2 regions of the Rhizobium viscosum genome follow, and region 2 is predicted to be linked to the other one. Evidence: riboswitches for the same ligand, from Rfam matches in the RefSeq annotation. Region 2 holds a riboswitch; the other holds the start of a gene.
What was found. Region 2 has a riboswitch for FMN ahead of H4W29_RS02275 (DMT family transporter). Riboswitches for the same ligand answer to the same signal wherever they lie in the genome.
Positions count from the first base shown of each region.

Region 1 (15,264 bases), on a different contig from region 2:
TGCCGACGATCGCCGGGACGTCGAGCGCCTTGTCATTTCCTTCATAGGGAACGGCACCTTTCGACACCGCGTGATCGAAGGCGTGTCTGGCATCCACGACGCGCCACGCCATCGACGGGGCGCAGGGACCATGCTCTGCGACGAAACGGGCGGCATGGCTGCCGGGTTCGGCATTCAGCACATAGTTGATGTCACCCTGGCGCCAGATCGTGATGTCCTTCGTCTTGTGCCTGGCGACTGGGACATAGCCCATGCGTGTAAAGAGTTCGCGCAACTTCTCGGGTTCGGGATGGGCGAATTCAACGAACTCGAATCCGTCAGTGCCAGCCGGGTTGTCGGCGGTGATTTCGGAGGGCGGCGCATCATGCGGGAAAGGGCCCATTTTCTCCTCCTGGGAATTGGATTTTGACTATGCAAAGTGTGGCCCAAAACGCATGCAAAGTTCTTGCATTCTTCACGCCAGAGGAAGAGATTATGCACGGTTCGTGAGGATTTTGGAGATTTCACGCAATGGATGAACAACTCGACAAATTGGATTTGCGCCTGCTTCAGGAGCTTCAAAAAGACGGCCGTTTGACAAACAACGAGCTCGGGGAGCGGATCGCGCTTTCACCCTCGCAATGCTCGCGCCGGCGCACCAGACTGGAGTCCGAGGGCTATATTCGCAGCTACCGGGCCTATCTGGATCAACAGAAGCTGGGTCTGGATATGCTGGTGGTCATTTCCGTGACGCTTGCGACGCACAACAGGGACAATGCCCGCAGATTTTCGCAGCTGATCAACGGACTGCCGGAAGTTCTCGAAGCCTATGCGCTGACCGGGGAAATGGACTATCACCTGAAGGTGGCAACCCGCGGGCTCGCAGACCTCTCCAAATTCGTCAACGACGTTCTATTGCCCCACGAGTCGGTGCAGCACGTAAAGACGTCGATCGTCCTCGACACGCTGAAAACATTCGAGGGCTTTCCGATACACGTGCCAGGCAGTTGGCATGGCGACAGCACACGTTGATCCGGCACCGAGCGTCATAGCGGCAGTTCGGTCGAGAATTTCAGCTCACGCAACACGAAGCTCGATACGACCGTGCGCACATGCGGGTTGCGCATGAGGTAGCGGGTCATGAAGGCTTCGTAGCTTTCCACGTCCCTCGCCCTTATCTTCAGCATGTAGTCGAAGGCGCCTGACAAGGCGTAGCACTCCATGATCTCCGGCCGCTCCTGCACCACCGAAGCGAAGGATGCTACCGCCTCTTCGTGATGATCCTCCAGTGTCACATGCGCGATGACGCAGAGCTTGAGATCGAGCTTTCCAGGATCAAGCAGCGTCACGCGCTTGCGGATGACACCGTCAGCCTCCAGTTCCTGGATCTTCCGCCAGGCCGAACTCTGAGACATGCCCGCCTTTTCGGCCAGGTCTGCCAGCGAAAGGCTGCCGTCGGCTTGGACGAGTTCCAGAAGCTTGCGCCGAAAATTCCCAGATTCTTTCATTTTTCGCATCCCACTCGGGAATATTTGCCACCACTATGGCGATAGGCACCAGGAAAGAAAAGAAAATCCTCCCAATCCGGGGGATAATGGCGCGAACGCCGTCCCCGGGAGGATCAGATTATGACCAAGGAAAGCAGCTACACCGCCAAATTGCCCGGCCCTGATGGTTTATATGCCTATACCCCCGAAGAGGATGCGATTTGGGGCGAACTCTACCGGCGTCAGATGAAGCTGCTCGCCGATGCGGCCTGCCGTGAATATCTTGATGGCGTCAAAATGCTGGGGCTCAAGCCCGACAAGGTGCCTCAGCTTCTCGATGTGAATAGACGCCTGAACGAAACCACTGGCTTCGGCGTCGAAGGCGTGCCGGCGCTCATTCCGCCCTCACGCTTTTATGAACTTCTGTCGCAAGGCAAATTCCCACTCGCAACCTTCCTGCGCCGTCGCGAACATATCGACTACATCGAGGAACCGGATCTGTTCCATGAGGTTTTCGGCCACTGCCCGATGCTCACCAACCAGAGCTATGCCAATTTCGTGCGGCATTTCGGCGAAGCCGCCGTCCGCCTCGGGAAAGGCTATTCGTGGCATCTGTTCCGTATCTTCTGGTTCACTGTCGAATTCGGCCTGGTCAATACACCGGAAGGCCGTCGCTGCTTCGGCGCAGGAATCGTTTCGTCGCCAAGCGAAGCGAAAGCAGCAATGGAAGGCAAGGCATGCGAATTTCGGCCGTTCGATCTCATGAGCGTGCTGAGAACGCCCTACCGGATCGATATCCTCCAGCCGATCTACTACGTAATCGACAGCTTCGCCGATCTGGAAGCGATCGTGGAGCAGGATATCGAAGGCACGATCCTCAAGGCAAAATCGCTGGGTGATTTCGCCCCCACTTTCGACGCCAAAGCTTCGTGAAACGCTGACGGTATGGCGGTCGCGAGGAGCGAGCTCTGGCCTTTCCTCCACCGATCGCCCAACCTTTGCAGCGCGGACTTCGGTCCCGGCTCGACCTCCTATCTGATCTCGACGTGAGGTAGCTGACGATCACGTAAGACTGCGGGATGACGTCAGCAAGGCTTCACAAAGGCCAATCGCTCAGGTCTGGAGCGCTCGCACCGGCCCGGTGGACTCGCGCAGGATGAGTTCAACCGGCCACAATTCGTGAATCTCCGTCGGCGAACGCCCGGCCAAAAGCTGCAGGACGAGATCGGCGCATCTTGTACCAGCCGCGCGCATCGACGACCGGGTTGCCGACAGCGACGGGACCATATTATCGGCCGTCAGATAGGGAAAGACGTCATCATGAGCGATAACCGAGACATCGCTGCCGATCTGGAGCCCCAGCGAACGCGCGGCCCGATAAATGCCGAGTGCCGTCATCATGGAACCCGCGACAAACGCTGTTGGCCGCTTCGGCTGCTCGAGAAATGACCGTGCAAAGCGGAAACCAAGCTCGTCGGTGAAATTGCCGTTGGCAATCAGTTGCGGATCGACTTCGATCCCGTGGCTCTGCAAGGCGCTGCGGTAACCGATGTCGCGATGCAGCGCATAGGTCGCGCCCTCGCGGCCATTGATCATCGCGATCCTCGTATGACCGAGATCGATCAGATGCGACGTCGCACGGCGCACGGCCCCTTCATTGTCGATATCGAGCCAGGGGTGCGGCACGTCGATGTCTGAACGCCCATGAACGAGAAACGGCATTCCCAACTCGTGCAGCAAAGCGATGCGCTGATCATTGGGCCGAGGCGAATGCATGATGATCGCATCCACCCGCTGACTTTGCGCCAGCCGCCTGTAGAGTTGCATCTCGTCATCAGATTCGGGATTGGCCATCGGGATGACCAGAATATCGGTATCTTCCGTGATGAGACGCTCAGCCATGCCGGCCATGAATTCCGCGAAATGAAACTCGCCGGCGCGCCCCATGACAACGCCAATCGCGCCAACCCGGCCGGTCTTCAGCCTGACCGCATTGACGTTCGGTCTATAACCCAGCCGCACGGCCTCTTGAACGACGCGGGCGCGGGTCACCTCGCTTACCTCGGGATAGCCACTGAGCGCACGGCTGACGGTCGTCGGAGATAATCCAAGTTGTTTTGCGAACTCTTTAAGTTTCATTGACCGAAATGACTTTCATCGCCTGCGCTGCCGGGCATCTATACCATCGGCCTCGCAAATTCCACATTCTATGCCGTCGATTATATTTTCTCAAATCGATTTCAATTTTATTCGCCGTCGGGATGACCGCCGCTACGGTTCGGAAAATCACGGTGGATGGCCTTCCTATTGATTTATAACGATATTCTTCGCATTTGAGCAAGTACTGGTAGCAGTCGAGAATCCGCCTTGACAGGATATCAACCTTCTGACAGGTTTTCCTTAACCAAATCGATTTCAATTTGGTCTTTGGGAGGAGAAAATGAAGTTTCGTTTCACGGCCGCCGCCATCGCGGCCGCGCTTATTGGCGCGTCAGTACCGTCCTATGCCGCCGAGATCAGCATTTCAGCGAGCTCTACCGGCAAGAACCTCGATCTGTTCCGCAAGCAGCTCGATGCCTTCGAGAAGGCCACCGGCAATACGGTCAAGATCGTCACCATGCCGCCGTCGTCCACGGAACAGTTCTCGCAGTATCGGCTCTGGCTCGCAGCCGGCAACACGGATGTCGATGTCTACCAGACCGACGTTATCTGGGCTCCGCAGCTGGCAGACCAGTTCATCGACCTGAAGGACGCCACCAAGGACGTCATCGGCGACTTCTTCCCGGCGATCGTCGGATCGCAGACCGTAAACGGCCGCCTGGTCGCAATACCGCTTTATACGGATGCGCCCGCCCTCTTCTATCGCAAGGATCTGCTTGAGAAGTACGGCAAGCAACCACCGAAGACCTGGGACGAGATGGAGGCAACCGCCAAGGAAATCCAGGAAAAGGAACGCGCCGCCGGTCAGAAGGATCTCTGGGGTTACGTCTTCCAGGGCAATGCCTATGAAGGCTTGACCTGCGATGCACTGGAATGGGTCAAATCATCAGGCGGCGGCCAGATCATCGAGACCGATGGCACGATTTCAATCAACAACGAGAAGGCTGCGGCAGCACTCAATCGCGCCAAGGGCTGGATCGGGACGATTTCACCGAGCGGCGTGCTTGCCTATCAGGAAGAAGAATCCCGCGGCGTCTGGCAGACCGGCAACGCCGTCTTCATGCGTAACTGGCCCTACGCCTATGCGCTGGGCAACGGCGCCGACAGCCCTGTCAAAGGCAAGTTCGACGTGACGACGCTTCCCGTTGCCGCAGAAGGCGACAAGCCCTCCTCGACGCTCGGCGGCTGGAATCTCGCCGTCTCGAAATATTCGAAGAACCCGGATGCGGCGATCGAGCTCGTCAAGTTCCTGACCTCGAAGGATAGCCAGAAGCAGCGCGCTATCGAGCTCTCCAACCTGCCGACCTTGTCCGCGCTCTATGACGACAAGGATATTGCCGCCGCGCAACCGTTCATGCCGAACTGGAAGCCGATCTTCGAAAATGCGGTGCCGCGTCCGTCGGCAGTCGCCAAGGTCAAGTATAACGAGGTTTCCGCGAAATTCTGGACTGCCGTCCATAATACGCTCTCCGGCAGCGGGACAGCCGAAGAAAACCTGGAGCTTCTCGAAGCCGATCTGACGACGCTGCAAGGCAGCGGCTGGTAACCGATCGAGGCGGCAGCGTCGGATCTCCCCCGCTGCCGCTTCCGATAACGCCGTCGTCGATTGTCTCATGAGGCGGATATTCCATGAGTGAAGTTGCAGTCTCCCAAAATCTGCAGACAGGTGCGCTCGCCAAGGCGACCTCTTCGGATCTGAGTTCGGAACGTGTCCGTTCCGCCTGGATCTTCTTGGCACCCACTCTTTTCATCCTCGCCGTCGTTGCCGGCTGGCCACTGTTTCGCACCATCTATTTCAGCTTCACCAACGCTTCCCTGACGAACCTTGGCGACGCCCGGTTCGTCGGATTCGACAACTACCTGTCCTGGATCACCCTGAAGAGCGGCCGTACCGTCTATAAGGGACTGCTGGCCGATCCCGCCTGGTGGGGCGCCGTCTGGAATACGGCGAAGTTCACGCTCTTGTCCGTAACGATCGAAACCGCACTCGGCCTGATCGTCGCTCTTGTGTTGAACGCGCAATTCGTTGGCCGCGGCATCGTGCGCGCCGCCATCCTCATTCCCTGGGCGATCCCGACCATCGTCTCCGCGAAAATGTGGGCCTGGATGCTCAACGACCAGTTCGGCATCCTGAACGACATGCTTCTCGGCCTCGGGCTCATCAGCCAGAAGATCGCGTGGACCGCTGATCCTCAGACAGCGATGATCGCCGTTCTGATTGTCGACGTCTGGAAGACGACACCCTTCATGGCGTTGCTGATCCTCGCCGCCCTGCAAATGGTTCCGGCCGACATTTACGAGGCTGCCAAGATCGACGGCATCAACCCCGTCAGGGTGTTCTGGCGTCTGACCCTGCCGCTGATACGCCCGGCGATCATGGTCGCAGTAATTTTTCGCATGCTCGATGCGATGCGCATCTTCGATCTCATCTACGTGCTGACGCCTAACAATGCCCAGACCAAGACCATGTCGGTCATGGCGCGCGAGAACCTGTTCGATTTCGACAAGTTCGCCTACGGCGCAACCGCCTCCACCGTTCTCTTTCTCATCATCGCGTCAGTGACCGTACTCTACATATGGCTCGGCCGCGTCAAACTCGGGGGTGGGGAACACTGATGCTGCTCACAGCCACCAAGAATACTCTGTTCTATCTGCTGGTCGCCGTCATCGTCATCATCGCGGTCTTCCCGTTCTACTATGCGATCCTGACGAGCTTCAAAGCCGGCACCGCGCTCTTCGAGGTCACCTACTGGCCGACCTCGATCTCGCTGGAAAACTATACCGGCGTGTTGACGACAGGCAGCTTCATCCGCAGCCTCGGCAATTCGCTGCTCATTGCCTGCCTGGTGGTCGCCGCCTCGCTTCTGCTCGCCGTGACAGCATCCTACGCGCTTGCTCGCGTGCACTTCCGGGGCCGAGCACTCTTGATGCTGACCATCCTGTCTGTCTCGATGTTCCCGCAGATTGCGGTGCTGGCAGGGCTTTTCGAGCTCATCCGCTGGATCGGCATCTTCAACACGCCTTTCGCGCTGATCTTCTCCTATATGATCTTCACCCTGCCTTTCACGGTCTGGGTGCTGACGACCTTCATGCGGGATCTGCCGGTCGAGATCGAAGAGGCCGCCATCGTCGATGGCGCCTCCCCCTGGGTCATCATCACGCAGGTGTTCATGCCGCTGATGTGGCCGGCCCTTGTCACGACAGGCCTGCTTGCCTTCATCACCGCCTGGAATGAATTTCTGTTCGCCCTGACTTTCACCTCGTCGGATGCGCAACGGACGGTGCCGGTGGCGATCGCTCTGCTTTCGGGCGGCAGTCAGTTCGAAATCCCCTGGGGCAATATCATGGCGGCATCGGTCATCGTCACCGTGCCCGTCGTCATCCTTGTTCTTATTTTTCAACGCCGGATCATTTCCGGGCTGACGGCCGGTGGCGTCAAAGGCTGAGGAAAGCGCGATATGGCACAAATTAGATTAGACAATATCCGCAAGAGCTTCGGCGCATTCGAAGTCATCAAGGGCGTCAGCATGGACATCCGCAAGGGCGAGTTCATGGTCTTCGTCGGTCCCTCCGGCTGCGGCAAGTCCACCTTGCTGCGCCTGATCTCGGGACTGGAGGACATAACATCAGGCACGCTTTCCTTCGATGGCGAGCCGGTCAATCGTCTTTCCCCGTCGAAGCGCGGAATCGCAATGGTCTTCCAGTCCTACGCGCTCTATCCGCATATGACGGTATACGAAAATATGGCCTTCGGCATGAAGCTTTCCGGCCGAACCAGGGAAGAATGCAAGGCGCGGGTCGAACAGGCAGCCGGCATGCTGCAGCTCTCGCCCTACCTGGAGCGCCTGCCGCGCCAGCTTTCGGGCGGCCAGCGTCAGCGTGTCGCCATCGGCCGCGCCATCGTTCGTGACCCGAAGGTCTTCCTGTTCGATGAACCCTTGTCGAACCTCGATGCAGCGTTGCGCGTCGCCACAAGGCTGGAGATCGCCAAGCTTCACCGCGGCATGCATGACACGACGATGATCTATGTCACCCATGATCAGGTCGAAGCCATGACCCTTGCCGATCGCATCTGCGTTCTTCGCGATGGCGTCGTCGAGCAGGTCGGAACTCCGATCGAACTCTACGAGACCCCGAATTCGATCTTCGTTGCCGGTTTCATCGGCTCGCCGAAGATGAACTTTCTCTCCGGTCCGTTTGCAGCACCCCATAATGCCCACACGATCGGGGTCAGGGCCGAACATATCGAGTTTAGAGATCAGGATCCTGCCTGGACAGGTACCGTCATCCATTCCGAAATCCTCGGCTCGGACAGTTTCGTCTATCTCGACATCGGCTCCGCAGAACCGCTCATCGTTCGAGAGACCGGCGTGTCCAGCCATCAGCCCGGCCAACAATTGGGCGTATCGCCCATCAACGGCCGCATTCACCGCTTCGACCAATCCGGACGCGCGCTCGAAAGAGTTCCTTTCAAGGGCGCTGCCTGAACAACCCATCAAACAAACAGGATCTGACCGCTTCCCATCGGTTCCGGTCCGCTACTTGCTGCAAAGGAGCATAGTCATGGCCATTCGCACCGTCGTATGGGGAGAGAACATCCATGAGACAACCAATGAGATCGTCCGGGGCATCTACCCTGAAGGCATGCACACGACGATTGCCAAGGCGCTGAACAGCGATCCGGCGATTTCGGCGACCACGGCGACGCTGCAGGAGCCCGAGCATGGGCTCACCGAAGCACGCCTTGCGGAGACCGATGTCCTGACCTGGTGGGGTCACAAGGACCATGGTGCGGTCTCCGACGTCGTCGTCGAGCGCGTCGCCAGGCGGGTGTGGGAAGGCATGGGCCTCTTGGTGCTGCATTCCGGCCATTTCTCCAAGATCTTCAAGCGGCTGATGGGCACGCCCTGCGCGCTCAAGTGGCGCGAGGCGGGCGAGCGCGAGCGTCTGTGGACGATCAACCAACGCCATCCGATCGCAGCCGGTATCGGCGAACATTTCGAGCTTGAAAACGAGGAAATGTATGGCGAGCAGTTCTCCGTGCCGGAGCCATTGGAAACGGTGTTCATCTCCTGGTTCCAGGGCGGCGAAGTGTTCCGCTCGGGGCTGACTTGGCGGCGCGGTGCCGGCAACATCTTCTATTTCCGTCCGGGCCACGAAACCTACCCGACCTATCACGATGCAAACGTGCAGAAGGTGCTGATCAACGGCGTGAAGTGGGCCTATAACCCGCAAGGCGACCTGAAGAGCATCACCGATGCTCCAAATGTGCCGGTAGAGAAGGCACTGGAGCCGATCGTCGAACGCGGCCCGAGACTGCACCAGGCCGGCGAAGCCGGTTACCGCTGAGGAGAATAGCAATGCGTCTACTCGTTCTTGGCACGGGCATGATGGCCAAAAGCCAGGTCGCCGGCTTCCTCGCGATCGATGGTGTCGAAGTGGTCGGCGCCGTCGATACGGATCGGACCCGGCTCGATGAATTCGCCGATCATTTCAACATCGAAAAGCGCTTCGGCACGCTCGACGAGGCGATCGCCTGGGGTGAATTTGATGCAGCCACAAACGTCACGCCCGACCGCATCCACCACGCGACGAGCCTCGCGCTGATCGCCGCCGGCAAGCATGTCTTTTGCGAAAAACCGCTGGCGGAGAACTATGCGCACGCGCTTGAGATGACGGAAGCGGCGGAAGCGGCCGGCGTCATCAACATGGTCAACCTCACCTACCGCAATGTCGCACCGCTGCAGCGGGCCCGTGAGATGGTACTCGCCGGCGAACTTGGCACAATCAAGCATGTGGAGGCCTCCTACCTGCAGAGCTGGCTCGTGTCGCGCGCCTGGGGCGACTGGCGCACGGAATCGCGCTGGCTGTGGCGTCTTTCCACCGGTCACGGTTCGAACGGCGTGCTTGGCGATGTCGGCATTCATATCCTCGATTTCGCCGCCTATGGCGCGGCGACCGACATCGATCACGTTTTTGCGCGGCTGAAGACTTTCAACAAGGCGCCGGGCGGGCAGATCGGCGAGTATATGCTCGATGCCAATGACAGTTTCACCATGTCGGTCGATTTCGCCAATGGCGCCCTCGGCGTCATCCATGCCAGCCGCTGGGCGACCGGGCATCTGAACGAGCTCAGGCTGCGCATCTATGGCGAGAAGGGCAGTCTCGAGGTCATCCATCGTCCTGACGGCTCGGACCTTCGCGGCTGCCTCGGCGACGACATTGAAAGCGCCACTTGGCGTGACATCGAGGTGCCGGCAGTCCCGACCAACTATCAACGCTTTGCCGAAGCGGTCAGGAGCGGCAAGCAGGACGATCCCACCTTCCGCCATGCCGCCAACCTGCAGAAGGTCATCGACCTCGCGATCGTTTCGGAGAAAGAACGTCGGGAGTTCAATCTGCTGGCCGCTGATACCCCAGAGAGCACGGTCGGCCAGGGGCCGGAAAGCAAGGGCGACGATCAGGGACCGGCATTGGCACTCGTCGTCTGATGGCTTGGTGAAACATCGAAGGCCCGAATGATCGGGCCTTCTTTGAAGCGGTAGAGCTCGCTCTGCTTACTGCACAACCGGCAGCTAGGCAGCCTTACCAGGCGCACTGACGCCCCGATAGGCGATGAGATCCTCGATGGTGATCAGATGGAGGCCGTGCCGTTCGGCAAACTGCTCAAGCTCGGGCAGGCGCGCCATCGTGCCATCATCATTGGCCACTTCGCAGATGACACCTGACGGAGAAAGGTCGGCGAGCCTTGCGAGATCGACAGCAGCCTCGGTATGGCCGGGACGAGAAAGAACGCCGTTCGGATGCGCACGCAACGGGAAGATATGGCCGGGCCGTGCAAAATCCTCAGGGCGGGAATTCTCGCCGATGAGGGCGCGAACGGTTGCGGCGCGGTCAGCTGCGGAAATACCGGTCGTCGTTTCAGGGATATAGTCAACCGAGACGGTGAACGCCGTCTTCAAGAGTTCGGTATTGTTGGGGACCATCTGCGGGATCTGCAGTTCATCCAGCCGCTCACCTTCCATCGCCACGCAGATGAGGCCGCGGGCGTAATTCATCATAAACGCGATCGCCTGCGGGGTGATCGCTTCGGATGCAATGACGAGGTCGCCCTCGTTTTCCCGATCGCGATCATCGACGACAACCACGATCTCGCCCCGCGCAATCGCGGCGATCGCATCTTCTATCTTGGAAATTGCCATTTCTCTGCCTTTCAAGGGTTAGCCGCGTGAGCGGCATTCATGGCCTGTCAAAGCCACCATTTTCCCTTGGGCGAACAAGCATATGAAACGCCGCGTGCCGAGCGGCGCCCCCTGCGTTGCTCTCTTCCATCCGGACTGTGACCGTCGGCTCCGGCATCTCACCGGATCTGCTGACCCTTCGCTTTCACGAAGGCGCTCGCGGGCTCCGAGTTGCCTCGATACCGCCGGTGGGGAATTGCACCCCGCCCTGAGAACATTGCTTATGTAAATGACGAATGGCTTGTTCTGCAAGAGGTTGGGTGCAGATCGCCTCGCGAGAATTGCCTCCCGGTGATGAAAGCACCGTTTCCTATTGTCGAACAGCGCTAGGACATGATCAGCCCGCCATCGACATTGATGGTCTGGCCGGTGATATAGGCCGCGTCGTCACTTGCAAGAAAGGTGACAAGACCAGCGACGTCTTCGCCCGATCCGGCGCGCTTCATCGGGATGCCTTCGACCCATTCTTTCATGAGTTCGCCGGGTGCGTAGTTGCCGAGCAGCTTGCCCCATGCCTGGTCGTTATAGGCCCACATGTCGGTTTCGATTATGCCCGGGCAGAAGGCGTTGACGGTGATGCCGTCAGTCGCGACTTCCTTGGCAAGGCTCTGGGTGATGCCGACGACGCCCATCTTCGAGGCAGCATAATGCGGCGTATAGATGAAGCCGTCTCGTGCCTGTCCGGACGCCGTGTTGATGATGCGTCCGCCGCGACCATGTTTGCGCATGCGGGCGATCGCTTCCTGGGCGCAGAGGAACACGCCCTTGGTATTGACCGCCATGACCTTGTCCCACTCGCCCTCGGTCATGTCTTCGATACGGGCGATGGTGATGACACCGGCATTCTGGATGGAGACGTGGACAGCGCCGAAGGCCTCCTCAGCTGCATCAAAGAGAGCTTTGACGCTTGCCTTGTCGGTGACGTCGCCAACAAAGGAGATTGCCTTTGCGCCATCGGCCTTGATCTGCTCGGCAACGGCATGCACGCTCTCCTCGTTGGCGGAGACCACGAGATTGGCGCCCTCGCGTGCAAAGCGTTTGGCAATCGCCGCACCGATACCGCGGCTTGCGCCGGTAATGACGACAGTCTTGTTTTCGAAACGCTGCATTCTCTTTTTCCTTTCAGGGATGCCTGCGTCAGCGCGCCGATCGGCAAACCGGCGACACTCGCCTCCTCACTCAAACTTCAAACGGCTGCAGAGATAATCCCGGCGAATTCTGATGCCTTCAGCGAAGCGCCGCCGACCAGTGCTCCATCCACATTGCGAAGCCCGAAAATCGCTTCGGCATTGGATGACTTGACCGAACCGCCATAGAGGATTCTGACCGAGTTACCATCGCTCCCCAGCCGCTCTTCGAGCATCTGCCGGATCGCGGCATGGACCTCCTCAATCTGCTCGTTGGTCGGCACCAACCCGGTTCCTATCGCCCATACAGGTTCGTAGGCGATGACGAGATTTGCGCTCGTCGCTCCCTCGGGAACGGATTCTCTCAGTTGCTCGCCAACCACTTCGATCGCCCGTCCTTCATCCCGCTCATGTCGCGTTTCACCGACGCAGACGATCGCGATCAAGCCCCCGCGATGCGCGGCGACCGCCTTTGCACGGACGATCTCATCGTCTTCGCCATGAGACACACGGCGCTCGGAATGTCCGAGGATGACATAGCGCGCACCGATATCGGCGAGCATTTCGGCCGAGACGTCGCCCGTATGGGCGCCTGACTGCTGCGCATGACAATCCTGCGCGCCGATGACCAGGTTCGAATCCTTGACCCGCTCTACAGCGCGATCAATCAGCGTGAAGGGCGGGCAGACGACGATATCGCACGTCGCACTGCCCGTTAGTCCCTTCAGCGCCTCGATCTCAGCTTGGGAGGAGACGAGACCGTTCATTTTCCAATTGCCTGCAACGAGCTTGCGCATGAGATCACCAGCAGCAGAAGCCGCCGTCGACAAGCAGATCGACGCCCGTCACGAAGCTTGCAGCATTCGACAGCAGGAAGACGGCCGGACCGACCATCTCGTCGACGCCAGCCATGCGCTGCATCGGCGTCTGCTCTTCGAAGAGCTTGGTCTGATGCACCATCTCCGGGCGCGTGTTCATCGGCGTTGCGGTATAGCCCGGCGAAATCGTGTTGACGCGGATACCGCGCCCGACCCACTCCATGGCCAGCGACTTGGACATATGGATCACGCCGGCTTTGGAAGCGTTGTAATGCGCCTGGCTGAGGCCGCGATTGACGATAACGCCGGACATGGAGGCGATGTTGACGATCGACCCGCGGCCGTTCTTCAGCATGGCGCGCGCTTCCGCCTGACAGGACAGGAAGACGCCCTTCAGATTTATGTCCATCAGTGTCTGGTACTGGTCCTCTTCCATTTCCTCGGCGGGATTGGCATTGGCGATGCCGGCCGCATTGACTGCAAGCGAGAGGGCGCCGAGATCTGCTTCGGTGCGGGCGACCGCATCGGCCAGAGACGACTTGCTGGTGACATCGGCGGCAATCTCGATCGAGCGACGGCCGGCTGACCGGATATGGCTGGCGGTGGTGGCAAGACCGTCATCAGTGCGGCGATCGAGAAGCGCTACGTCGGCGCCGCACTGGGCAAGACCGATCGCGATCCTTTGCCCGATACCGCTGCCGGCGCCGGTCACGATGGCGACCTGGCCGCTGAGATCAAATAGTTTTGGTGCGTTCAGAGAGATGTCGGACACCGCTCTTCCTTTCTGTCTTTGCCTAGATTGTCGCCAGTTCCATGACCGAGACGTCGTTCGCCTCGTCACGCTTCAGAATGCCTGCCTGCTTGCCCTGTGCCAGCACGAGAATCCGGTTCGAAACGCCGAGAACTTCTTCGAGATCGGAGCTCACGACGATGACCGCGACACCCTGCTTGGCGAGGTTGACGATGATATCGTAGATGCCGGCGCGGGCTCCGACATCGATGCCGCGTGTGGGCTCGTCCAGCACCACGACTTTGGGATCGCGCATCAGCCATTTGGCGATGACGACCTTCTGCTGGTTGCCGCCGGAGAGATCGGAAGCCAACTGCTCCGCACGACCTTTGACGCCGAACTTCGCCACCGCCTTTTCGGCGAAGATGCGTTTCACGCCCGAGGTGAGCCAGCGCCCGCCAAGCTTGTCGAGATTGGCATAGATGATGTTTTCGCTGATCTTGTGTGCAACGACGAGGCCTTGATCCTTGCGATCTTCCGGGACCATCACGATGCCCCTGGCGATCGCATCCGCCGGGCTGCGCAGCTTCAGCGACTCGCCTTCCAGCCGGACTGAGCCGGCGCTGATTGGATCGGCACCGGAAATCGCACGCACGAGCTCGGTGCGGCCTGCGCCGACGAGGCCGGCAATGCCGAGAATCTCGCCTGCGTGAACATCGAAGCTGACATCGCGGAAGGAATCGTCCGGCGATGTCAGGCCGGACACTTCGAGCACAGGCCTGCTGGTCGGCTCGGGAAGGGTCGGAAACATGCGATCGAGCGAGCGGCCGACCATGCTTTCGACGATCGTGCGTACCGGCGTTGAACTGTCGGCGAATTCATGGACGCGCTCTCCGTCGCGGAGCACGACGATACGGTCGGTGATCTTCTTGATCTCCTCCATGCGGTGGGAGATGTAGATAATGCCCACGCCCTCGGAGCGCAGCTTGCGCACCTGCTCGAACAGAGCTTCGGTCTCCGCCCCGCCAAGTGCGGCAGTCGGCTCATCGAGGATGAGCAGCTTGGCATTGAGCGCCAGTGCTTTGGCGATCTCGATGAGCTGCTGATTGGCGGTCGAGAGACCGGCAACCTTTCGGGTCGCAGGAATATGCAGGTTCAGTCGAGCGAGCTGCTCCTGGGCACGGCGGACCATTTGCGTGCGGTCGACTACGCCATTCTTCATCGGCCATCGGCCGATAAAGACATTTTCGGCGATGGAAAGATGCGGCAGAAGCTGCAGTTCCTGGTGGATCAGCACGACGCCCTTGTCGATCGCCTCGCGCGGAGCGGCCGGGGCATAAGGCTGCCCCAGCCATGTCATCGAGCCCTCGGACGGTGTGCGCGATCCGGCAATGATGCCTGACAGTGTCGACTTGCCGGCGCCGTTTTCACCGAGCAGCGCCACCACTTCGCCGGGATAAACGTCCAGGTCCACATTTTTCAGAACCTGGAGCGGTCCATAGCGCTTGGATATGCCCCTCAGGGAAAGAACCGGCTCGGTCACAGCACACCTCCTCGAGATTTCGACTGATTACGGGTGGTTGGCGATGAAGCCTGCCACGTTTTCCTTGGTCGTCAGCGTGGCGTCCATCAGCTGGACCGGCGGCACCTTTTCCTTGGCAGCGAGCTTGACCGCATTCTCCACCGCATCGCGGCCCATCTTCTGCGTCTGCTGTGTCGCGG
Region 1 is NZ_JADBEC010000002.1:2,197,543-2,212,806, reverse strand. It holds gene hppD (4-hydroxyphenylpyruvate dioxygenase) at 1-382, opposite strand, end outside; gene H4W29_RS31100 (Lrp/AsnC family transcriptional regulator) at 511-1,011, shown strand; gene H4W29_RS31095 (Lrp/AsnC family transcriptional regulator) at 1,026-1,487, opposite strand; gene H4W29_RS31090 (phenylalanine 4-monooxygenase) at 1,608-2,399, shown strand; gene H4W29_RS31085 (substrate-binding domain-containing protein) at 2,580-3,605, opposite strand; gene H4W29_RS31080 (ABC transporter substrate-binding protein) at 3,907-5,172, shown strand; gene H4W29_RS31075 (carbohydrate ABC transporter permease) at 5,256-6,242, shown strand; gene H4W29_RS31070 (carbohydrate ABC transporter permease) at 6,242-7,072, shown strand; gene H4W29_RS31065 (ABC transporter ATP-binding protein) at 7,085-8,113, shown strand; gene H4W29_RS31060 (ThuA domain-containing protein) at 8,190-8,975, shown strand; gene H4W29_RS31055 (Gfo/Idh/MocA family protein) at 8,987-10,117, shown strand; gene ribB (3,4-dihydroxy-2-butanone-4-phosphate synthase) at 10,202-10,828, opposite strand; FMN riboswitch at 10,943-11,087, opposite strand; gene H4W29_RS31045 (glucose 1-dehydrogenase) at 11,194-11,976, opposite strand; gene tpiA (triose-phosphate isomerase) at 12,054-12,791, opposite strand; gene H4W29_RS31035 (SDR family oxidoreductase) at 12,796-13,584, opposite strand; gene H4W29_RS31030 (sugar ABC transporter ATP-binding protein) at 13,607-15,085, opposite strand; gene H4W29_RS31025 (sugar ABC transporter substrate-binding protein) at 15,113-15,264, opposite strand, start outside.
Region 1: it holds a riboswitch for FMN, as region 2 does, so the genes downstream of both, ribB (3,4-dihydroxy-2-butanone-4-phosphate synthase) here and H4W29_RS02275 (DMT family transporter) in region 2, are expected to answer to the same signal.

Region 2 (15,264 bases):
GAATTCGGCGCGGATCGATTCCGCCAACGCTTCCGCTTCCGTCTGGTCGCGGACGGTCACGAAGGCCGCGAATTCCTCGCCGCCCATGCGGCCGAAGATATTGTTCGGGATATACTGACGGGCAAGGCGGGCGAAAGCGGTGAGAACGGCATCGCCCGACTGATGGCCGAAGCGATCGTTGACGCGCTTGAAATGGTCGAGATCGAAGAGGATGACACCGACCTGATGCTGCTCGTCATGCGCCTTTTCCTGGATTTTATCGAAATAGCCGAGCAGGCCGCGGCGGTTCAGCACGCCGGTCAGCGTATCCGTCAGTGTCAGCACGCGCAGATGTCGTTCCGACCGTTCCATGATGAGGCGGCAGGTGAGCGCGAAGGCGATGGTGAGCAGGAAGGCGCTCGCCATGGCAGCCGCGCCGCTGAAATTCGTCGCCTGAGCATCCGAAGGCAGGATCAGCGCCATTGTGATGGCCACGCCGAAGCAGAGGAAGGCCTGCAGCACGAAGACGGCCATCAGGAAGACGCGCGTGCGCTCCCGGCGGATATCGCCGGCGGCGACCGCCATGCCGAGCGCAGTGGCGCCGGTCGCCGAAGCGAGATTGTAAAGAATGACCCGGTTGGAATAATCCTCGTTGATCCACGGCAGGAAGACGCCTGCAAGCCAGATCGCCGGCGGCAGCAGTGCCCACCATTCCATCCTCTTGCGGTCGAGCGCCAGGAAGCCGGCGACCCAGGCGCTCTGTCCGAGCAGGGCGATGGCATTGCCAATCTCGATGGAAAGCAGGTCGGGGATTTCACCGCGGACCGCAGCCAGCGCAAAGCCGATGCCGCTGAACAGGAAGCCGAGCCCCCAATAAAGGTAGGCGCCGCTCTTCTGGTTGTGGCGCCAGGCCACGAACAGAACCAGAGCCAGCGTAAGGGCTTCGGAACACCAGATGGACAGACCTGTAGTGACATTGAACACGGCGGCAACCCCTTGAGAATTGGCCGCATCCTTGCCGAAGAAGCTCGCTGTTTGATTAATGGCACAAATCTGCGGCCGGCAATTTCGTCAATATCTGCCGGTAAGCTTTCCGTCAGGTAAATACCCGTGACATCCGCAGGGCGCGGTAAGCCTTCCTTCATCCTGTCGCAGAGAAAAACTGTGAGAGCCAAAGGTCTGGCCTCGCCGTTAACAGGCGCTTGAGAGAAACGGGATAGGGAAATGCCAAAGCCATATGTCGCGCCCGCTTCTTAACGTTATCCTTATGCGTGTCTTGAAGAGGGGGGCTGGGACACTCTATGTAGGGACAAGGCATTTTTCTTTGATTCCCGGCATTCGCCGGAAAGACGTTAAAAGGACGCACATGAGAAACCCAGTCGATACCGCTATGGCACTCGTGCCGATGGTTGTGGAACAGACCAATCGCGGTGAACGCTCCTACGACATCTATTCCCGCCTGCTCAAGGAACGCATCATCTTCCTGACAGGCCCCGTCGAGGACCATATGGCGACACTCGTCTGCGCCCAGCTTCTCTTCCTCGAGGCCGAAAACCCGAAGAAGGAAATCGCGCTCTACATCAATTCGCCTGGTGGCGTCGTTACCGCCGGCATGGCCATCTACGATACGATGCAGTTCATCAAGCCGGCCGTTTCGACGCTTTGCATCGGTCAGGCTGCTTCCATGGGCTCGCTGCTTCTGGCTGCCGGCCACAAGGACATGCGTTTCGCCACGCCGAACTCCCGCATCATGGTTCACCAGCCTTCGGGCGGTTTCCAGGGCCAGGCATCGGACATCGAGCGTCACGCCCGCGACATCCTGAAGATGAAGCGCCGCCTCAACGAGGTCTATGTGAAGCACACGGGCCGTACCTACGAGGAAGTCGAAAAGACCCTTGATCGCGATCATTTCATGGATGCGGACGAGGCTCAGACCTGGGGCGTGATCGACAAGGTTCTGACTTCGCGCATCGAAATGGAAGGCGATCAGGCCTAGTAATTAATAGGGATGGTATTTTCGCCGCCACAGTTCTATCCCATTTGTGATTGAACAAGGGGTTTCATCTGGCGGCGGAGACGCTAATAGTAGCTATTAATGCTATGTTGAATTTTTATGACATAGCATTCGGCATTCGAAGGGGAATTCGTTGCCGCCGGTACCCGGACATGTTGATTGGGCCCGGTTCGTACCCCCTGAAGCCCTTGTCGGCAGGAACTCCGGGTAGGGAGTCTGCCAGGGAGCTGATTGAGTGGACCGTGATTTCGCGTTCGAAATGCGGCGTGCTGGAAGGAAAGTGATATGAGCAAGGTCAGCGGCAGCAACGGCGGCGACAGTAAGAACACCCTCTATTGTTCTTTCTGCGGAAAGAGCCAGCATGAAGTCCGGAAGCTTATTGCCGGACCGACCGTGTTCATCTGCGATGAATGCGTCGAATTGTGCATGGACATCATCCGCGAGGAGAACAAGTCCTCGATGGTCAAGTCCCGTGACGGCGTCCCCACGCCCCAGGACATCATCAAGGTCCTCGACGAATATGTCATCGGCCAGCGCCAGGCGAAGAAGATCCTGTCGGTTGCTGTACACAACCACTACAAGCGTCTCGCGCACGCCTCCAAGAACGGCGATGTCGAACTGGCGAAGTCGAACATCATGCTGGTCGGCCCGACGGGCTGCGGCAAGACCTATCTTGCCCAGACGCTCGCCCGCATCATCGACGTTCCCTTCACGATGGCTGATGCGACCACGCTGACGGAAGCCGGCTATGTCGGTGAAGACGTCGAAAACATCATCCTGAAGCTTCTGCAGGCTGCCGACTACAATGTCGAGCGCGCCCAGCGCGGCATCGTCTACATCGACGAAGTCGACAAGATCTCCCGCAAGTCCGACAACCCGTCCATCACCCGCGACGTGTCGGGCGAGGGCGTGCAGCAGGCGCTTCTGAAGATCATGGAAGGCACGGTTGCCTCTGTACCGCCGCAGGGCGGCCGCAAGCATCCGCAGCAGGAATTCCTGCAGGTCGACACGACGAACATCCTGTTCATCTGCGGCGGCGCCTTTGCAGGCCTCGACAAGATCATCTCCGCCCGCGGCGAGAAGACCTCGATCGGCTTCGGCGCGTCCGTCAAGGCGCCGGACGACCGCCGCGTCGGCGAAGTGCTGCGCGAACTGGAGCCGGAAGATCTGGTCAAGTTCGGCCTCATCCCGGAATTCATCGGGCGTCTGCCGGTTCTGGCGACGCTGGAAGACCTTGATGAGGATGCGCTGATCCAGATCCTGTCCGAGCCGAAGAATGCGCTGATCAAGCAGTATCAGCGCCTGTTCGAGATGGAAGACGTGGAACTGTCCTTCCACGAGGATGCGCTGCGCGAAATCGCCCGCAAGGCGATCATCCGCAAGACCGGTGCCCGCGGCCTGCGTTCGATCATGGAGAAGATCCTGCTCGACACGATGTTCGAACTGCCGGCGCTGGAAGGCGTTCGTGAAGTCGTCATCTCCGAAGAGGTCGCACGCGGTTCGGCCCGTCCGCTGTATATCTACGCCGACCGCCAGGACGAGAAGGCAAATGTTTCGGCCTGAAGCTTGAGCTGAGAACCGTTATTTTAAGGGGCTTGCCTTGTGCAGGCCCCTTTCTATTTGAAAACAGGTGCCGGGCGCTGATAATAGTTGCGGGCAAGGTTGAAAACAGCCTTCACCGATATTGCGCAAAGGATGACCCTTGGCAATGATGCTGTGATTCCGTAGCGTGTTGCTGGCGTTGTTATTTTAGGCGGTTCGGAAATGGTAAGCGTCGCTCCAGATAGGCGCTTCATTGTGTTGGCGTTCCATGTAATAAAGCTGTCACAACCGTGGAACGCGGGCGTTAACGTGGCTTGAAAAGCGTAGTCAGAACCTCCACTTGTAACAGCAAGTGAGAGTGCCGGCCGGTTCCCAAGCGGCCGCGCCAAAGAGCCCGGTAACGGGACGATGGAAAGGAATAAAAATGACGAAGAAAACGTCTGTAGCGAGCACCAGCACCGCCTATCCTGTTCTCCCCCTGCGCGACATCGTGGTATTCCCCCATATGATCGTCCCGCTGTTCGTTGGGCGGGAAAAGTCGATCCGTGCGCTCGAAGAGGTCATGGGTTCCGACAAGCAGATCATGCTGGTCACCCAGATCAACGCTAGCGACGATGACCCGGACCCGTCTGCGATCCATCGCGTCGGTACGGTCGCAAATGTGCTGCAGCTCCTGAAGCTGCCTGACGGTACCGTAAAGGTTCTGGTCGAAGGCCGTGCCCGCGCCGAGATCGATACTTACACGAGCCGCGAGGATTTCTACGAAGCCCTCGGCCATGTGCTCGAGGAGCCGCATGACGATCCGGTCGAGTTGGAAGCTTTGTCGCGTTCCGTCGTGTCGGAATTCGAGAGCTACGTGAAGCTCAACAAGAAGATTTCGCCCGAGGTTGTCGGTGCGGCCAGCCAGATCGACGACTATTCCAAGCTCGCCGATACGGTCGCCTCGCACCTGTCGATCAAGATTACCGAAAAGCAGGAGATGCTGGAGACCACCAGCGTCAAGGCCCGCCTCGAAAAGGCACTCGGCTTCATGGAAGGCGAGATCTCGGTCCTGCAGGTAGAAAAGCGCATCCGCTCGCGCGTCAAGCGCCAGATGGAGAAGACCCAGCGCGAATACTACCTGAATGAACAGATGAAGGCGATCCAGAAGGAACTCGGCGACGGCGAAGAAGGCCGCGACGAGATGAGCGAACTGGAAGAGCGCATCGCCAAGACCAAGCTGTCAAAGGAAGCCCGTGAAAAGGCTGACGCGGAGCTGAAGAAGCTGCGCCAGATGAGCCCGATGTCGGCTGAAGCCACCGTCGTGCGCAACTATCTGGACTGGCTGCTCGGTATCCCGTGGGGCAAGAAGTCGAAGATCAAGGCCGATCTCAACAATGCCGAGAAGATCCTCGAAGCCGATCACTTCGGTCTCGAAAAGGTCAAGGAGCGCATCGTCGAGTATCTGGCGGTCCAAGCTCGCGCCACCAAGATCAAGGGTCCCATCCTGTGCCTCGTCGGCCCTCCGGGCGTCGGCAAGACCTCGCTCGCCCAGTCGATCGCCAAGGCAACCGGCCGTGAATATGTCCGTATGGCTCTCGGCGGCGTCCGTGACGAAGCCGAAATCCGTGGCCACCGCCGCACCTATATCGGTTCGATGCCCGGCAAGGTCATCCAGTCGATGAAGAAGGCGAAGAAGTCCAACCCGCTCTTCCTGCTCGATGAAATCGACAAGCTCGGCCAGGACTATCGCGGCGATCCGTCTTCGGCTCTGCTGGAAGTGCTCGACCCTGCTCAGAACTCGACCTTCATGGACCACTACCTGGAAGTCGAATACGACCTGTCGGACGTGATGTTCATCACGACGGCGAATACGCTGAACATCCCGGCTCCGCTGATGGACCGCATGGAAATCATCCGTATCGCCGGCTACACCGAAGACGAAAAGCGCGAGATCGCCAAGCGGCACCTGCTGCCGAAGGCTATCAAGGAACATGCGCTACAGCCGAGTGAATTCTCGGTCAGCGACGATGCTCTGATGGCGATCAGCCAGCAGTATACCCGCGAAGCCGGTGTCCGTAACTTCGAACGCGAACTGATGAAACTCGCCCGCAAGGCGGTCACCGAGATCATCAAGGGCAAGACGAAGTCGGTTCACGTAACGGCAGCGAACATCGACGATTATCTGGGCGTTCCACGCTTCCGCCACGGCGAAGCGGAACGTGAAGATCAGGTCGGCGTGGTGACAGGCCTTGCCTGGACGGAAGTCGGCGGCGAGCTGCTGACGATCGAAGGCGTCATGATGCCCGGCAAGGGCCGCATGACCGTCACCGGCAACCTGAAGGAAGTGATGAAGGAATCGATCTCGGCAGCGGCCTCCTATGTCCGCTCGCGTGCCGTCGATTTCGGCATCGAGCCGCCGCGCTTCGACAAGAGCGACATCCACGTGCATGTGCCGGAAGGCGCAACGCCGAAGGATGGTCCCTCGGCCGGTGTCGCCATGGCAACCGCGATCGTCTCGATCATGACCGGCATTCCGGTCAACAAGGATGTGGCAATGACGGGTGAAATCACCCTGCGCGGCCGTGTCCTGCCGATCGGTGGCCTGAAGGAAAAGCTGCTTGCTGCACTGCGCGGCGGCATCAAGAAGGTGCTGATTCCGGAAGAAAATGCCAAGGATCTGGCAGAGATTCCTGACAACGTGAAGAACAACATGGAGATCATTCCGGTCTCCCGTATGGGCGAAGTGATCAAGCATGCACTGGTCCGTCGTCCCGAGCCGATCGAGTGGGATGGCACGGTTGAAACGCCCGTCATCGCGACCGTTGAAGGGCTCGATGATGCAGGTGTAGCCATCGCTCATTGAGCTTTGGCGGCCACATTTATGCCCAATTGTTGCAAATCGTGAAAAAGGCCGGCGGAAACGCCGGCCTTTTTTTGTGAAAACGTCATGTAGACGCTTGCTTTTCCTTGATTTGCAGGGCTTTTGGGTTCTCGGCGGGCCTGATGAAAGCGATTTCTGCGCCTAGCTTCCAGATTGAGTTGTTTCAAACCATTTAGAAAGGGGTGGAAACATGAACAAGAATGAACTCGTGTCCGCAGTAGCCGAAAAGGCTGGACTGACGAAGTCTGACGCAGCATCTGCCGTCGACGCAGTTTTTGATGTTGTGCAGGCTGAGCTGAAGAACAAGGGCGACATCCGTCTCGCCGGCTTCGGCAGCTTCACGGTTTCTCATCGCGCTGCCACGAAGGGCCGCAACCCGTCGACCGGCGCCGAAGTCGACATTCCGGCACGCAATGTGCCGAAGTTCACGCCCGGCAAGGGCCTGAAGGACGCCGTCAACGGCTGATACGAGATTGTCCGCCGGCTGTAAACGAGAACGGCCGCGCAGGATTTTGAGGGGGTTCGGCATCGCCGGACCCCTTTTTGTTTTCGCCGCTTGCGGCATGCAGCGCTTTGTCTTACGACGGTGATGTTCTCAGGGCGGGGTGAAAGTCCCCACCGGCGGTAAGGGCTGCGGCCTGAGCCCGCGAGCGCCTTCTCAAGCTTTGGCTTGGGAAGGGTCAGCAGATCCGGTGTGATTCCGGAGCCGACGGTTAAAGTCCGGATGAAAGAGAATGAGCATGGCCGTGCGCGGGCAGGGATCTGTTGGCGTCTGCGTGTCGTCGCCTCATGCGTCCTGATTTATGTTTGGTCCCTATTCCGGATGGAAGACATGAATCAGAATTCCCTTGCAGTCTGGCATTCCCGCGCCTTTGCCGGTGCAGCCTTCATGGTGCTTGGAGGCGTCGTCTTCTCGCTCCTCAATGTCGTCACCCAGTGGCTCACGATGACGCTTGCCTTCCCGGCGACGTCCGCAGCGTTCTGGCAATATGGCTTCGCCTTCCTCTTTTCCTTGCCTTTCCTGCGCAAGGCCGGGCTCTCGGCGATGCGCACCGGCTATCCCTGGCGGCATGTCGTGCGTGTCGTCTTTGCCGCGCTCGGCGTCGAGGCCTGGGTTTCCGGCCTTGCCTCGGTGCCGATCTGGCAGGCGATCGCGCTCGTCATGACCTCGCCCTTCTTCATCATTCTCGGCGCGCGCCTGTTCCTCGGTGAGCGTGTCGGACCTGCTCGCTGGACAGCGACGGGTGTCGGCTTTGCCGGCGCGATGATCATCCTCCAGCCGTGGTCGGACAGCTTCACCTGGGCGGCACTTTTGCCTGTTATCTCGGCCCCGCTTTGGGGTGCCTCTTCGCTCATCACCAAGAGCCTGACCGGCATCGAGAAGCCGGAGACTATTACCGTCTGGCTGCTGGTGCTGCTGACGCCGATCAATGGCGGCCTGGCGCTCGCGGCGGGCTTTGCAGTGCCGGCGGGCGCAACGCTTGCGCTCTTCCTTCTGGCGGGGCTCCTGACGGTCGTGGCGCAATATTTGCTGACGCTCGCCTATGCGAGCGCCGATGCCGCCTATGTGCAGCCCTTCGATGACCTGAAACTGCCGTTGAACGTGCTCGCCGGCTGGCTTTTCTTCGGCTATGCACCGGCTGGTTATCTGTGGCTCGGCGCTACGCTTATCCTCGCCGCGTCGCTCTTCATCATGCGCAGCGAGATGCGCCGCGAACAGCAGGTGGCCTGACGCAAACCGTACAAAATGTCGCAGGCTGTCATGTGTCTGTCATGGCAGTCCCGCAAAAAACCTCTGCTCGATTTTTTCGACATTGGGGGATTTTCAATGACATTGTCTGCGCGCAAGGCGGCGCTCGCTGCCGCGCTTTTTGCATCCGTTGCCTTCCCGGCAGCGGCCGAGCCGGTTTTCAACCGCATCGCCTCTTTCCCGGTTGCGACCAACCTGCCGGCTGACAAGGACAAGCTTTCGGCCACTTCGGCCGAGATCATCACCGCCTCGCAGGATGGCAACACGCTGATCTACAGCGACAGCCCGCTCGGCGCGATCGGCTTCATCGACATCACCGATGCCAAGGCACCCAAGGCCGGCGGCGCGCTGATGATGGACGGTGAGCCGACCTCGGTCACGACAGCAGCCGGCAAGGCGCTCGTCGCCGTCAACACCGGCGAAAGCAAGCAGAAGCCGTCCGGCCGTCTGGCGATCGTCGATATCGCTTCGAAGAAGATCGACGCGACCTGCGATCTCGGCGGCCAGCCCGATTCGATCGCCCTCAACAAGGACAGGACGCTCGGCACCATCGCGATCGAAAACGAACGCGATGAAGAAGTTGACGACGGCAAGATCCCGCAGATGCCGGCAGGCGACCTCGTCGTCTTCCAGGTCAAGACCGACGGAACCGTCGATTGCGGCACGATCAAGCACGTCGCCCTGACCGGCCTTGCTGGCGTTGCCCCTGAAGATCCGGAGCCGGAATTCGTGGCGTTCAACAGCCAGAACGAAATCGCCCTGACCCTGCAGGAAAACAACGAGATCATCATTCTCGACGGCGCGACCGGCACGGTGAAGACGCACTTCTCCGCGGGCAGCGTCGACCTCACCGGTATCGATGCCAAGCGCGACGGCGCCCTGAAGTTCACGGGCGAGAAGAAGGGCGTTAAGCGCGAGCCCGACGCCGTGAAGTGGCTGGACGACAACCGTCTCGTCGTCGCCAACGAAGGCGATTATGAGGGCGGCTCGCGCGGCTTCACTATCTTCGACAAGAGCGGCAAGGTCCTCTTCGAATCCGGCAGCTCCTTCGAGCGTGCTGTCGCCGCTCTCGGCCACTATCCGGAAAGCCGCTCTTCGTCGAAGGGCGTCGAGCCGGAAGGTCTCGAAGCGGCCAAGTTTGGCAACGACAACCTGTTCTTCCTGCTCGCCGAGCGCGCTTCGGTCGTCGGCGTCTACAAGGATACGGGCGCCGATCCGGAACTGCTGCAGGTCCTGCCGTCGGGTATTTCTCCGGAAGGCGCGATCGCCATTCCGCAGCGTAACCTGCTTGCGACCGCCAACGAACTCGACCTCGGCAAAGACGGCGGTGCGCGTTCGCACGTGATGATCTACGAGCGTGGCGAAGGCGAAAAGGCCTATCCGCACATTGTCTCCGCCGACAAGGACGGCAACCCGATCGGCTTTGCAGCTCTTTCGGGTCTTACCGCCGTTCCGGGTAAGCCGGGCATGCTCTTCGCCGTGAGCGACAGTGTCCTCGGCTCGCAGCCGACGATTTACACGATCGACGCCACCAAGAAGCCGGCCGTCATCACCGACGCGCTGGTCGTCAAGCGTGACGGCGCTCCGGCCCAGAAGCTTGACATCGAAGGCATCGCTGTTGCCGCCGACGGCTCCTTCTGGCTGGCTTCGGAAGGTTATACCGAGCGCCTGGTGCCGCATGCGCTCTATAACGTCACAGCCAAGGGCGACATCAAGGCCGAGATCGCCCTGCCGAAGGAACTGCTTGCCAACGAAATCCGCTACGGTTTCGAAGGTGTGACGATCATCGGTACCGGCGACGATACAACGCTGTGGATGGCCGTGCAGCGCGAGTGGAACGATGACGAGAAGGGTTTTGTGAAGCTCGTCTCCTATAACCCGAAGAAGAAGGAATGGGGCGGCGTACGCTACCCGCTCGACAAGAGCGAGAGCGGCTGGGTCGGTCTTTCCGAAATCACTGCTCAGGGCGACAGCGTCTATATCATCGAGCGCGACAACCTCGTCGGCGATGCGGCCAAGCTGAAGAAGCTCTACAAGGTCGCAATCTCCGACCTGAAGCCCGGCAAGCTCGGCGGCGAACTGCCTGTCGTCAAGAAGACGGAAGCCCATGATTTCATCGGCGACCTGAAGTCGGCCACCAACGGCTATGTCCTCGACAAGCTGGAAGGCTTCGCCTTCGACGCATCGGGCAAGGCCTACGCCGTGACCGACAATGACGGTGTGAGCGACTCCTCGGGCGAAACCCTGTTCTTCCCGGTCAACCTGACCGCCACGAATTGAGTTGGCATTCCCGCGAAATGGAAAGGCCGGGTTTTTGCCCGGCCTTTTTCTTTGGCTCGATCACGCTGACGGCCCGACTAACCTAAACCATAAATTTGGGCAGCGCGGCCGCCAATGCGTCGACGGCAAGACGGATCCTGAGCGGCAGGTGCGGTGTCTGCAGCCATAGCGCATGGCAGTCATAGAGAAACTCCGGCTGACCCGGCAGCAACACCTCGAGCGCTCCAGCCTGCACGCGGTCGCGAATGAGCCAGTAGGGCAGCCAGGCAAGCCCCATGCCGGCCGTTGCCGCATCTGCAATCGCATCGAGATCATCGAGTCGCAATCGGCTGTTCGGCCGAACTTCCACCGGAGGCTGGTCGCCATGCGGGAAGAGCCATGGGCTGAAGCGGGCAGAGCGCGCGTAGATGATCGCATTGTGCCTGCCGATATCTTCGATCTGCTCCGGTCTACCATGCGCATCGAGATAGCTCGCTGACGCGCAGACCACCATGCGCTGGCGCGCGACGCGTCGCGCGATAATGCCTGACCTGTCCGCCAGTTCGCCGGTACGGATCGCGAGATCGTAACCGTCATCGGCGAGATCGGTAATGGGATCGCTGAGCGACAGATCGAGTTCGACGTTCGGATATCGCTTTGCAAGCTCGAGCAGAACCGGAAGCACGCAATGCCGCCCAAAATGCACGGGCATGGTGACCCGCAGCTTTCCGCATGGTTCGGAAAGATGATCGATCGCGAGTGCATCCGCGGCCTCCGTCTCGGCAAGGATCATCCGGCAGCGCTCATAATAGGCGCGTCCGAAATCCGTCAGGCTCTGGCGCCGCGTCGTCCGGGTGATAAGGCTGACCCCCAATCGCTCCTCAAGAAAGCGGATGTGCTTGCCGACCATTGGCCCGGATAGGTCGAGTGCTGCCGCCGCTGCCGCAAACGAGCCCAGGTCCACGGCCTTCACGAAGACGGTCATGCTGGTGAGACGATCCATATTGCAAACTCATGGTTTCTTCTGTCTTGCCTTTGGGCCAATTTATCTTCCTCGTCCCAATTGTCATAGCTCATTCGGTTCAATTGTTTTGGAGTTGATGGGAATGGCACGCATAGTCCGCTTTCACGAATTCGGTGGTGCTGAAGTTTTGCGCATTGAGGATATGGATATTCCTGCGCCCAGGCCGGGGCAGGTTCAGATCCGCGTCAAGGCTCTTGGGATCAATCGGGCGGAGGCTCTGCTACGATCCGGCACCTATATCGAAACCGCGCCGCTGCCGTCGGGTCTCGGTCTTGAGGCGGCAGGCATCATCGAGGCGGTAGGCCAAGGCGTAAACGGCTTTGCGCCCGGCGACGCTGTCAGCATCATCCCGCCGATCTCAATGGTGCGCTCGCCGGCTTATGGTGAACTGGTCACCTTTCCCGCCGGATCTATTGTCAGGCATCCGCCTGCCCTTTCCTGGGAGGAAGCCGCCGCTGTCTGGATGCCATATCTGACTGCCTACGGCGCCCTTATCGATATCGCTCGACTTTCAAAAGGGGAGTTTGTCGCGATCACCGCTGCATCGAGCAGTGTGGGTCTCGCTGCAATCCAGATCGCCAACGGGATCGGCGCCACACCGATTGCGATCACGAGAACGTCTTCGAAGCGCCAGGCATTGTATGAGGCCGGTGCTGCGCATGTCATCGCATCGCAGGAGGAAGACTTGGAACCACGACTAAAGGAAATCACGGGGCACGGGGGCGTTCGTGTCGTCCTCGACGCGGTAGCCGGATCTATCTTCGAACCGCTGACGGCGGCGATGTCGTCAGGCGGCATTCTCATCGAATACGGTGGATTAAGCCCGCAGCCAACACCGTTTCCTTTGCCTGCCGTGCTCGGCAGATGCCTGATGCTCCGTGGCTATCTCGTCCATGAGATCATCCGCGATCCGGCGCGGCTGCAAGCCGCAAAGACCTTTATTTTCGAAGGGCTGGCCTCCGGCACGCTGAAGCCTGTCATATCAAGGACATTCCCCTTCGAGCAGATCGTCGAGGCGCACCGCTTCCTGGAATCGAACGAGCAGTTCGGCAAGATTGTCGTGACGGTCTGATCTGGTCCTTCTTATGATGATAAAGCCCGGCCAACTGACCAGCCGGGCTTGAATGGCAGTCAGGGCTTACCAGCGCTGATGCACATGCGGCGCGATCAGACGCTCATAGATCTCGCGAGTGGCGGCCATGACGTCGGCAGGGAGCGGCGCAAGATCGGCGGCGGCTGCATTCGCCTTGGCCTGTTCGGCATTGCGTGCACCGGGAATGACGACAGTGACGGCATCCGCCATCAGGATCCACCGCAATGCAAAAGCGGCCATGCTGGCATCAGCCGGAACGAGCTTGCGCACTTCCTCGACCGCCTGCAGACCGACCTCGAAGGGCACGCCTGCGAAGGTCTCGCCAACATCGAAGGCTTCGCCATGGCGATTGAAGTTGCGGTGGTCGTCGCTTGCGAACTTCGTGTCGCGGCTGATCTTGCCGGAGAGCAGGCCGCTGGCAAGCGGCACGCGCGCGATGATTGCCACATTCTTGCGGCGGGCCTCAGCGAAGAACAGATGGTCGGGACGCTGGCGGAAGATGTTGTAGATGATCTGGATGCTGACGACGCCGGGATATTCGATCGCCTTCAGCGCTTCCTCGACCTTCTCGACGCTGACGCCGTAGCCCTTGATCTTGCCGGCCTTCTGCAACTCGTCCAGAGCCGCGAAGACCTCGGGGCGATAGAGCACCTCCGTCGGCGGGCAGTGAAGCTGCACGAGATCGAGGCTGTCCACCTGCAGGTTTTTCAGGCTGCGGTCGATGAAGCCTTCCAGATTGGCCTTGGTGTAGCCGTCGGCGACATGCGGGTTCAGACGGCGGCCGGCCTTGGTCGCGACCATCGGGCGTTCGCCGCCGCGTGCCTTCAGCACATCGGCGATGATCTTTTCGGAGCGGCCGTCGCCATAGACGTCGGCGGTATCGATGAAGGTCATGCCGGCATCGAGCGCGGCATTCAAGGCAGCACGGCCATCCGCTTCGCTGACATCGCCCCAGGAGCCGCCGATCTGCCAGGCACCGAAGCCGACATCGGTGACGGTAAAGGGGAGGCGGCCAAAAGCATGATGTTTCATGGAAATCCTCTGTTCGTGATGAAAGGCCTTCGCAGTAGCAGGCGCCAGGTAGAGCGGCAATCGACGATGGAGCTTGGATCGCCTGCTGCGATCAAATATCCTTGTCCACGACGGCTTCAACCGCAGATGACGGAAGAACAGGAAAGATCATGGATATCAAGACTGCAGGCTCGCGCCCCTCCACGAAGGGCCAGGCCGATTATTTCACCGGCTCCGTCCGTCTCGATCCGCTCGTCGAGGCGCCGGAGCCGGCGCGCGTGCGGGGCGCTCACGTGACCTTCGAGCCGGGCGCGCGCACCGCCTGGCATACGCATCCCTTGGGCCAGACGCTGATCGTTACGTCAGGCAGCGGCCTCGCTCAGGCATGGGGCGGGGAAATCAGGGAAATCCGCCCGGGTGATGTCGTGTGGTTCCCACCGGGCGAGAAGCACTGGCATGGAGCAAGCCCCGAGACCGCCATGAGCCATATCGCCATTCAGGAAGCATTGAACGGCAGCGTCGCGGACTGGCTGGAGCAGGTCAGCGACGAACAATATGCCGGCAGGGCCTGAGGCGGCTGCAAGGAACTTCAGGCTCTGAGGGGGCGCATGCGATTCGAGCTTCCATTGGGAAGCTCTGTTGCGGGCAGGGGCGTTTCAGACATCCCCGCGACATCCGTGAGGGGCTGCTTGTGGAAAACCTGACGCAACGGATACGAGGTCCGCAGATAAAGCAGAATCGCCGATTTGCCGGGGGGATCGAGAAAGCCTTCCGAAACAATTTCAGGACTGTCATGGTTTTGTCTCCAAACCTGCTTGACACTAAAAGGCGAACCCCTTAGTTAGCCGCTCATCCCAACGGCCAGCCCGTTTGGAGAAGGTGCCCAGGCACCGGATTGCTTGAAAGAATGCGGGTGTAGCTCAGTCGGTTAGAGTGCCGGCCTGTCACGCCGGAGGTCGCGGGTTCGAGCCCCGTCACTCGCGCCATTTCAAGCAGGCGTCAAATTGACGCTATCCGTCCGGTTTCGTGGTATCCTCACGGCCCGAAAGGTCCGATGCGCGGGTGTAGCTCAGTCGGTTAGAGTGCCGGCCTGTCACGCCGGAGGTCGCGGGTTCGAGCCCCGTCACTCGCGCCACTTATCTCCAAAAAGCCATGCAGTTTCTGAGGGTCAGCCATGCGGCCTTCCACGACATTTGCGGATTTGTCGCGACATCGTTGCATCTGCTTGATAATGTCCGTCTCACGCTGTTCGAATAGCTTCTGTAAAAGTCTTGCGCCGGGGCTCCGGCTGCGCTAACCACGGCTTGTTGCAACGCACGTTCGCTTGCCGGGCATTTGCCCAGTTGCGCCGCCCGGCGCCGCCCGCAAGCAGGGATGAACATGATGACTGAACTGCTCAGTTCCTATATTCCGATCGCTATTTTCATCGGCATCGCGCTCGTTATCGGCCTGGCGCTTCTCATTGCGCCGTTTGCCGTTGCCTTCAAGGCGCCCGATTCGGAAAAGCTCTCGGCTTACGAATGCGGCTTCAATGCATTCGACGACGCCCGTATGAAGTTCGATATCCGCTTCTACCTCGTGTCGATTCTCTTCATCATCTTCGACCTCGAAGTCGCCTTCCTGTTTCCGTGGGCCGTTTCCTTCGGCGCCATCGGCTGGTTCGGCTTCTGGTCCATGATGGTCTTCCTTCTGGTGCTGACCATCGGCTTTATCTATGAATGGAAGAAGG
Region 2 is NZ_JADBEC010000001.1:432,027-447,290, reverse strand. It holds gene H4W29_RS02300 (GGDEF domain-containing protein) at 1-963, opposite strand, end outside; gene clpP (ATP-dependent Clp endopeptidase proteolytic subunit ClpP) at 1,346-1,975, shown strand; gene clpX (ATP-dependent Clp protease ATP-binding subunit ClpX) at 2,279-3,556, shown strand; gene lon (endopeptidase La) at 3,960-6,380, shown strand; gene hupB (DNA-binding protein HupB) at 6,589-6,864, shown strand; FMN riboswitch at 6,986-7,138, shown strand; gene H4W29_RS02275 (DMT family transporter) at 7,222-8,130, shown strand; gene H4W29_RS02270 (esterase-like activity of phytase family protein) at 8,227-10,428, shown strand; gene H4W29_RS02265 (LysR family transcriptional regulator) at 10,511-11,410, opposite strand; gene H4W29_RS02260 (zinc-dependent alcohol dehydrogenase family protein) at 11,514-12,503, shown strand; gene H4W29_RS02255 (aldo/keto reductase) at 12,570-13,556, opposite strand; gene H4W29_RS02250 ((R)-mandelonitrile lyase) at 13,706-14,107, shown strand; tRNA gene H4W29_RS02245 (tRNA-Asp) at 14,445-14,521, shown strand; tRNA gene H4W29_RS02240 (tRNA-Asp) at 14,594-14,670, shown strand; gene H4W29_RS02235 (NADH-quinone oxidoreductase subunit A) at 14,919-15,264, shown strand, end outside.